DNA from 2 places in the Polaribacter sp. Asnod1-A03 genome. Region 1 is predicted to be linked to the other one. Evidence: riboswitches for the same ligand, from Rfam matches in the RefSeq annotation. Region 1 holds a riboswitch; the other holds the start of a gene.
What was found. A riboswitch is a leader RNA that binds a small molecule or an ion and turns the genes downstream of it on or off. The one in region 1 is predicted to bind thiamine pyrophosphate.
Positions count from the first base shown of each region.

Region 2: another riboswitch for thiamine pyrophosphate. It lies ahead of ACJJVY_RS13215 (TonB-dependent receptor); the one in region 1 lies ahead of thiS (sulfur carrier protein ThiS).

Region 1 covers NZ_JBEFOE010000009.1:640,013-644,232, forward strand. Annotated here, with positions in the region: gene thiC (phosphomethylpyrimidine synthase ThiC) at 1-1,267, opposite strand, end outside; gene thiS (sulfur carrier protein ThiS) at 1,425-1,628, opposite strand; TPP riboswitch at 1,698-1,792, opposite strand; gene ACJJVY_RS03275 (LETM1 domain-containing protein) at 1,825-2,136, opposite strand; gene ACJJVY_RS03280 (proline dehydrogenase family protein) at 2,136-3,299, opposite strand; gene aroB (3-dehydroquinate synthase) at 3,389-4,220, shown strand, end outside.
Region 2 covers NZ_JBEFOE010000009.1:2,946,844-2,951,063, forward strand. Annotated here, with positions in the region: gene arfB (alternative ribosome rescue aminoacyl-tRNA hydrolase ArfB) at 1-257, shown strand, start outside; gene ACJJVY_RS13210 (BamA/TamA family outer membrane protein) at 268-1,434, opposite strand; TPP riboswitch at 1,650-1,741, shown strand; gene ACJJVY_RS13215 (TonB-dependent receptor) at 1,862-4,204, shown strand.

The DNA of each region.
Region 1 (4,220 bases):
CTGGACCTTCTATAAAGCATTGTACTTCGTGCTTTCGAGCAATTTTTGTCAATTCACCTAAAGTTTCTAATTCGGCAAATTGTGCTTCGTCATTTGCATCGGCAACCGAACCAGGACGTAACCCGTCTCCTAAAGAAAAAGCAACATCGTATGATTTTAAAATCTCACAAATTTCTTCGAAATGTGTGTATAAGAAACTTTCTTTATGATGCGCCAAACACCATTTTGCCATAATAGAACCTCCACGAGAAACGATTCCTGTTACTCGTTTTGCTGTCATTGGTACATAGCGCAATAAAACTCCGGCATGGATTGTAAAATAATCTACACCTTGTTCTGCCTGTTCTATTAAAGTATCTTTAAAAATTTCCCACGTTAAATCTTCTGCAACTCCGTTTACTTTTTCTAAAGCTTGATAAATTGGTACGGTACCAACCGGAACAGGAGAATTACGAACAATCCACTCACGAGTTTCATGAATATTTTGTCCTGTAGATAAATCCATAATATTATCTGCTCCCCAACGACAAGCCCAAACTGCTTTTTCTACTTCTTCTTCTATAGATGAAGTTGTTGCAGAATTACCAATATTTGCATTAATTTTTACCAAGAAATTTCTTCCTAAAATCATAGGTTCTGCTTCTGGATGATTGATGTTAGATGGAATTACTGCACGACCTCTGGCAACTTCACTTCGTACAAATTCTGGAGTAATTTTATCTGGAATTGAAGCACCAAAGTGTTCTCCTTTGTGTTGTTTTCTAATCTCAGTCATTTCATCAATTCGTTGATTTTCACGAATTGCGATGTATTCCATTTCTGGAGTAATAATTCCTTTTTTAGCGTAATGTAATTGTGTTACATTTTGACCTTTTTTAGCACGCATTGGCTTTTTTAAATGGCTAAAACGCATGTGGTCTAAACTTTTATCGTTTAAACGTTGATTACAATATTTTGAAGTAAATCCTTCTAATTGCTCAACATCATTTCTGTCTAAAATCCATTGTTCTTTTATTCTTTCTATTCCGTTATGAACATTAATTTCTTTATTTGGGTCTGTGTAAGGCCCAGAAGTATCGTAAACGGTAACAGGTTCATTGGGTGTTTTCTTTTTCGTCATCGAATCCGTTGTATCACTCAAAGAAATTTCTCGCATTGCCACTTTAATCTGTGGATGTATTTTTCCTTGAACATAAATTTTTTTCGAGTTTGGAAAAGGGTTTCTTGTTACTTGTCCTTCTTTTGGTGCGGTGTCTTTTTTCTTCATATTATATTTTAAAAGGTGTTGTTTTGTTTAATTGTGTACTATTATAAAACTTAGTCAATTCTCATAAATTTTGCGATTTCAAAAAGTTCTCGATACAATTTTTCGTACCTCAAAATCACTCGAACTGACATATTCAAATATTTAATTATCAGTAGATTTATCCGCCTTGAGTAGATTTTATAATTAAAACAACATCTTCTTGTTGAAGATTTTTTAAAGACCATTCCGTTTTTTTAACAACATTGTTATTTATGGCAATAGCAATGCCATTGGTTTGAATTTTTAAATGTTCAACCAATTCTTGTAATGTTGTTTTGTTGGAAATTTCTTGAGTTTCGTTGTTTACTTTTATAGTCATCATACTTGATTTTTAAAGTAAACTCTAGAAGAAAATAGATACATTTATATACATATAATATGTATAAGCATGCATTTAAGAATGACTTTTTCCTACGCTGGTATTAACCAAATCAGGTTCTAAGGATATTTCTCAAACTAGTTACCTAGCTACTCCTAAAGTTTAATAGTTCAAATATATTATAATATTCTGAAATATTTTATAAAGTTGATTTTTTATTTTTATCGCCAGGCAAATCATCTTGAAATGCAGATGGTAAAATATCTGGAATTAATTTGATTAAAAGCGGTAACAACAAAGCGCCACCAGGCAATAAAAATACTGCCAAAGCAGGTATTGCTTTACAAATATCTAACAACTGAATTCTAATTTTTTCTTTTTCTTCTTCGGATAAACTAGAATGTGTAGATTTTTTTATTAAGAAAATTGCCTCTTTACTTTGCCTTAATTCTTGATCTAGCCTAAGTTTATTTCTAATTAGCAATAATTTTAATTCCTCTAAGCTTGTCATTATAATTTTCTTCTCTTTTTTTCGGTTTTAAGCAGATTTAACTCTCTACTTGTTTGTCCGGCAACCGATGTATTTTCTTCTGCTCTTCTTATTAAATAAGGCATTACATCTCTTACTGGACCAAAAGGTAAATACTTTGCAACATTATAACCTTCATTTGCTAAATTATAACTAATATGATCACTCATACCAAATAATTGCCCAAACCAAAGACGTTTATCATTTTTATCTATATTGTATTTTTGGGCTAAATCCATCACTAAATAAGAACTTTCTTCATTATGAGTTCCTGCAAATAAAGCCATTTTTTGATGTTCCATTAAAAATCGTATAGCAGCATCATAATTAATATCAGTTGCTTCTTTATTCTCACATATTGGAGAAGAGTATCCTTTTTCTTCTGCTCTTTCTCGTTCTTTTTCCATATAAGCTCCTCTAACCACTTTCATCCCAATATAAAATCCTTTTTGATGAGCTCTTAAATAAAGTTCTTTTAAATAATCTAATCTATCATGACGATACATTTGTAAAGTATTAAAAACAATAGCTTTTTCTTTATTATAGATTTCCATTAATTCTTCAATTAAATCGTCTGCAGCAGTTTGCATCCAACTTTCTTCTGCATCTATTAATAAAGGTACATCTTTTTCTACAGCTGCTTTACAAACTTTATGAAAACGAGTAACAACTCTACTCCATTCTTCTTTTTCTTCTTCATTTAGTTTTTCTCCTTCTGTTATTTTTTGATATAAGCCAAAACGACCAAAACCTGTGGGTTTAAAAACTGCATAAGGAATCGATTTTTTTTCTTCACAAAAATTGATGATTCTTAAAATTTTTTCTAAGGCACCATCAAAACTAGCTTCATCTTCTTTACCTTCTACAGAATAGTCTAAAACACTATGTACACTTCCGTTGTTATACATGTTATCTATAATTGGCAAACAATCGGTTTCTGTTACTCCTCCGCAAAAATGATCGAAAACTGTAGAACGGATTAAACCTTCTATTGGCAAATGTGCTTTTAATGCAAAATTGGTTACAGCACTACCAATTTTCACCATTGGTTGGCTTTGTATCATCCTAAATAAAAAATAAGCACGTTCTAATTGAGAATCTGACTTTAAAGAAAAAGCAACTTCTGTATTATCAAAAAGTTTCATTCGATATTATTTTAAACGAAACAAATATAACTATAGAATGGTAATAATTGAATTTTTTATTTTTATTTTGCACACTTAATAAATTACCAATGAATTCTATACCAGCAGTTACATATCCTGTTCATTTTCAAGACAAAGCATACATATCTCTTTCTAATTTAATTGAAAAAAATAATTACTCTACAATCTTTATTGTGGTTGATGAGAATACTTTTGAACATTGTTATCCTAAATTTATTCAAAATTTAAATACTGATAAAAAAATTGAAGTAATTGAAATTGAATCCGGAGAAATTAACAAAAATCTAGAAACTTGTATAGGTGTTTGGAACGCTATTACAGAATTGGGTGGCGATAGAAAAAGTTTGTTAATTACCTTAGGAGGTGGTGTTATTACCGATTTAGGTGGCTTTGTAGCTTCCTGTTTTAAACGTGGAATTGATTTTGTAAACATACCTACAACTCTTTTGTCTATGGTTGATGCTTCTGTGGGTGGCAAAACTGGTGTAGATTTAGGTGTTTTGAAAAATCAGATTGGTTTGTTTGCAAATCCAGAAATGGTAATTGTAGATACTGATTATTTAAAAACAGTTACAGAAAGAGAAATAAAATCTGGAACTGCAGAAATTATTAAATATGGTGTTACTTATGATACAAACCTTTTTAATGAAATTAAAAATAACCCAAAATTACAAATTAGCGATTTAATTTTTAGATCTATAGAAATTAAAAACGAAGTTGTTTTACAAGATCCTAAAGAAAAAAACTTACGTAAAATTTTAAATTTTGGGCATACTTTAGGACATGCAATTGAATCTTTTTATCTAGAATCTGAAGACAAAGAAAACTTAACTCACGGAGAAGCCATTGCTATTGGTATGGTTTGCGAATGTTATATGTCTGAAAAATTATTAGGGTTTC
Region 2 (4,220 bases), 2.3 Mb from region 1:
AATTACTAAAACTAAAACTTGCTTCTAAATTAACAAAAAATAATTTATTGATTCTTTTCTGTGATGAATCTCGTTCTCAACACAGAAATAAAGAACTGTCTATTAAACGTTTTTTAGAATTACTAAAAAACAATTTAGTGAAACAAAAAAAAAGAAGATCAACTAAACCAAGTAGATCTTCAATTTTAAAAAATATTGAGAAAAATAAACAAATTTCTCTTAAAAAGAAATTACGAAAAAAACCAGGATTGGATTAATATATCAAATTTAAAAAGCTTCAGCTATATTCACATAAAAGTTTCCATCGGACTTATTACCCGAACCAAAATCAAATCTAATATTTAATTTTTCTTTCTTATCAAGCATAAAACGTAGTCCTAAACCATAATTTATCTTTATATCGTTTAAGCTTATATCCTTAGACTTGTTAAATACATCTCCCGCTCCTAAAAAAGCAACCATTCCAATTCGACTATCTTTAAACGTCTTTCTATATTCTACTTGTGCAGCTAACAGATTCTCTTCTATATATCTACCCTCGATATAACCTCTCATAATTTCTTCGTTTCCAAAAAGAGCCAATTCAGACAAAGGAGTATCACCATTTGCAAAATGACCAATGGCTTGAAATGCTAAAACATCATCATTTTTCTGAGATATTTTTAAATAATGACGTAAATCAAACCTCGTTAATTTAAATTGATTTGTGCCATCTAACGCAGTTCCATAAAAACCTTTTGTAAGTTCTAAATACCAGCCTTTAGAAGCATTTAAAATATTATCTCGACTATCATACAAAGCAGCCAGTTCAAAACCTACAGAAGTAGATCCGTTATAACCAGAAGGTCTATTAACGTCTAGCAACTTGTTCAATTCTACTTTAGTATTATATATTTTATTGTAACGTACTCCACCTCCTAAAAATAAATAACGGGTAAATGCTTGTTTTAATAGAATTGGTTCAAATAGAAATTGATTGGTATCATAAATTTCTTCATTTGTTTCTGGAGTATTTTGCCCAATACCATAATATAACCTCGGATAATTCTGAAAAATAATATTTCCAGAAATCACCCATTTTTCTTGATTTGTAAAAATCTCGAAACCAGAGTAAATAAAAAATTGGCTATTTAATGTATACAATAAGGAAACTGGCATATTAGAAGTTCTTGTTTCTTCTCCACTACCTTTAAATTTAAATAAATATTTTGCTCCAACACCAAAACCTAAACTAGTTTCAGGAGAGTAACTTAAAATAGGTGCAGTTATAATCTTAGATAAATACAATGTAGAATCTTGTGCTACATTATTTTTATTAGGATAAAATGTAAAGTATTCTACAAAATTTTCTAATCCACTTTCTTTTTCTTGAGATCTAGCTGATAAGCTTAGTATTAAACAAATTATTAATACTACTTTCTGTAATGTTTTCATTAATTAATATTTATTAAGAAAAATGTACTTTATTGAAGACAATAAAAAAAGAACACTTTTTTAAATGAATTTCAAATTTATTGAATCTCCATACTATAAATGTGCTTTATTGAAGTAGTTAATACACCATATGCTAAATAGAAACTAAATTATGTTACTTGAAAATAAATCACATTTCTATTTCATAATACATTTTTAGCACTTAATTTTGCAGCGTTCTCATAAAGGGGTGCTTTAAAAGGCTGAGATCATACCCAATGAACCTAGAACAGGTAATGCTGTTTAGGGACTTATAAAAGTCAATTCAAGAGAAAATAGAATAACCTTAAAAGGATTATTTTGCTTTTTTTTTCTGAAAAGACAATTAATTATTCAATATTAATCACAAGAATAATTACCTCTTTTTATTCGTTTTAAATTTTTTAAAATGAAAAAAATATCATTTTTTTTATTCTTGTTTGTAAGCTTACTTGCAAACGCCCAAACATTTACACTTAAAGGAAAAGTGGTAGATAAAAACAATGAATCTTTACCAGGAGCAACTATTTTGGTAAAAGAAAATAACAAAGGAACTTCTACCGATTTTGATGGAAATTTTAAGATAGATCTTTTAAAAGGAGAATACACAATTCAGATATCCTTTATCGGTTATAAAACTATTTTAAAAGAAATTTTATTAACTAAAAATGATGAAATTGAGTTTACTCTTTTCCCAAATTCAACAGTTTTAGAAGAAGTTTTGGTTTCTGCAGTGAGAGTAAATACAGATGTACCTGTTACATTTTCTAATTTATCCAAAAAAGAAATTGCTAAACGTAATTTAGGTCAAGATATTCCTATTTTACTAAACTACATGCCTTCTGTTGTTTCGTCATCAGATGCTGGTGCTGGCGTTGGTTACACGTACATGAGCGTGCGTGGTTCTAATGGAGAACGAATTAACGTTACTGTAAACGGAATTCCGTATAACGATGCAGAAAGTCATGGTTCTTTTTGGGTAAATTTAGGTGATTTTGCTTCGTCTACAGAAAATTTACAATTGCAACGTGGTGTTGGTACTTCTACAAACGGTTCTGGTGCTTTTGGTGCAAGTTTAAATATTTTAACAGACGCTGTTGCCGAAGAAGCTGGTGGAGAAATTTCGAACTCTTTTGGTTCTTATAACACTAGAAAACATACAGTAAAATTTACTACAGGTAAAATTAATGATCATATAGAAATTGCGGGTCGTTTGTCAAAAATTTCTTCGGATGGTTATGTTGATAGAGCAAGCTCTGATATAAAATCATACTATTTACAAGGAAGTTATACGGATGAAAATACTTTAATAAAAGCGGTTACTTTTGGCGGAAAAGAAAAAACATATCAAGCTTGGTACGGTTTAACCGCTGATGAATTGGGAGAAGACAGAAGACAAAATCCGTATACTTATGATAACGAAGTTGATGATTATGAACAAAACCATTATCAATTACATTGGAATCAAAAGTTAAACAATAATTGGTCTACAAATTTAGGCTTAAACTACACAAAAGGATCTGGTTTTTTTGAACAATATAAAGCAGAAGAAGATGCAACAGATTTTAATAATTTAATTGTTGATGGTTCTGATGTTATTGTAAGACGTTGGTTAGAAAACGATTTTTATGTAGTAAATTTTAACACCAATTACAAAACGGATAAACTGAATTTAATTTCTGGTATCTCATATTCTAATTATACAGGAGATCATTTTGGTGAAGTTATTTGGGGTTCTGATTTGGCAGATAACGTAAGTATAAGAGATCGTTATTATTTTTCTGATGCTAAAAAAACAGACTTTTCAATCTTTACAAAAGCTACTTTTGATATTAGCGAAAATTTATCTGGTTATGCAGATGTACAAGGTAGATTTGTAAATTATCAAACTCAAGGAATTACCTCTGATATTATAGATATTGATGTTGATGCTCAGTTTAATTTCTTTAATCCAAAAGTAGGTTTAACCTATAAAATTAATGATGATAATAATTTATACACTTCTTTTGCTGTTGCAAATAGAGAACCTAATAGAAATGATTTTGAAGGCGGAGTAACAACACACGAAACTTTAAATGATTTTGAATTTGGTTGGCGTTTAAAATCTCAAAACTTTAAACTAAACACCAATGTTTATTATATGAATTATAAAAATCAGTTGGTATTAACTGGGGCTTTAGATGATGTTGGTGCACCAGTTAGAGCTACTTCTGGAGATAGTTACCGTTTAGGTTTAGAAATTGATGCAGATATTACTATTTCTGATCAATTTTCTATAAAACCCAATGCTGCTTTTAGTTCTAATAAAAACAGAGATTTCTATTCTCAAGTAGATGGAACATTACAGAATTTAGGAAATACAGATTTATCTTTTTCTCCGGATATTATTGCAGGAAACATGTTTATTTTTAAACCAATAGAAAACCTGCAATTTTCTTTGTTATCTAAATTTGTTGGCAAGCAATTTATGAGCAATTTAGGTAGCAAAGTTTCTGAAAATGATGTTTTAGATAGCTTTTTTACTTCTGATTTAAATATTGTTTATCAAATAACACCTAACAAAATTTTTAAATCGATTGTATTTTCTGCTCTAGTAAATAACATTTTTAATACAGAATATGTAGACAGAGGTTACTATGGTACTTATGATGATACTTGGTCTGTAGCTGGTGAAACTACTACTTTAGATTATGCTGGTTACTACCCACAAGCAACTACAAACTTTTTAGTTGGTGTAACTTTAAAATTTTAAAAAAATAACTCTCTAA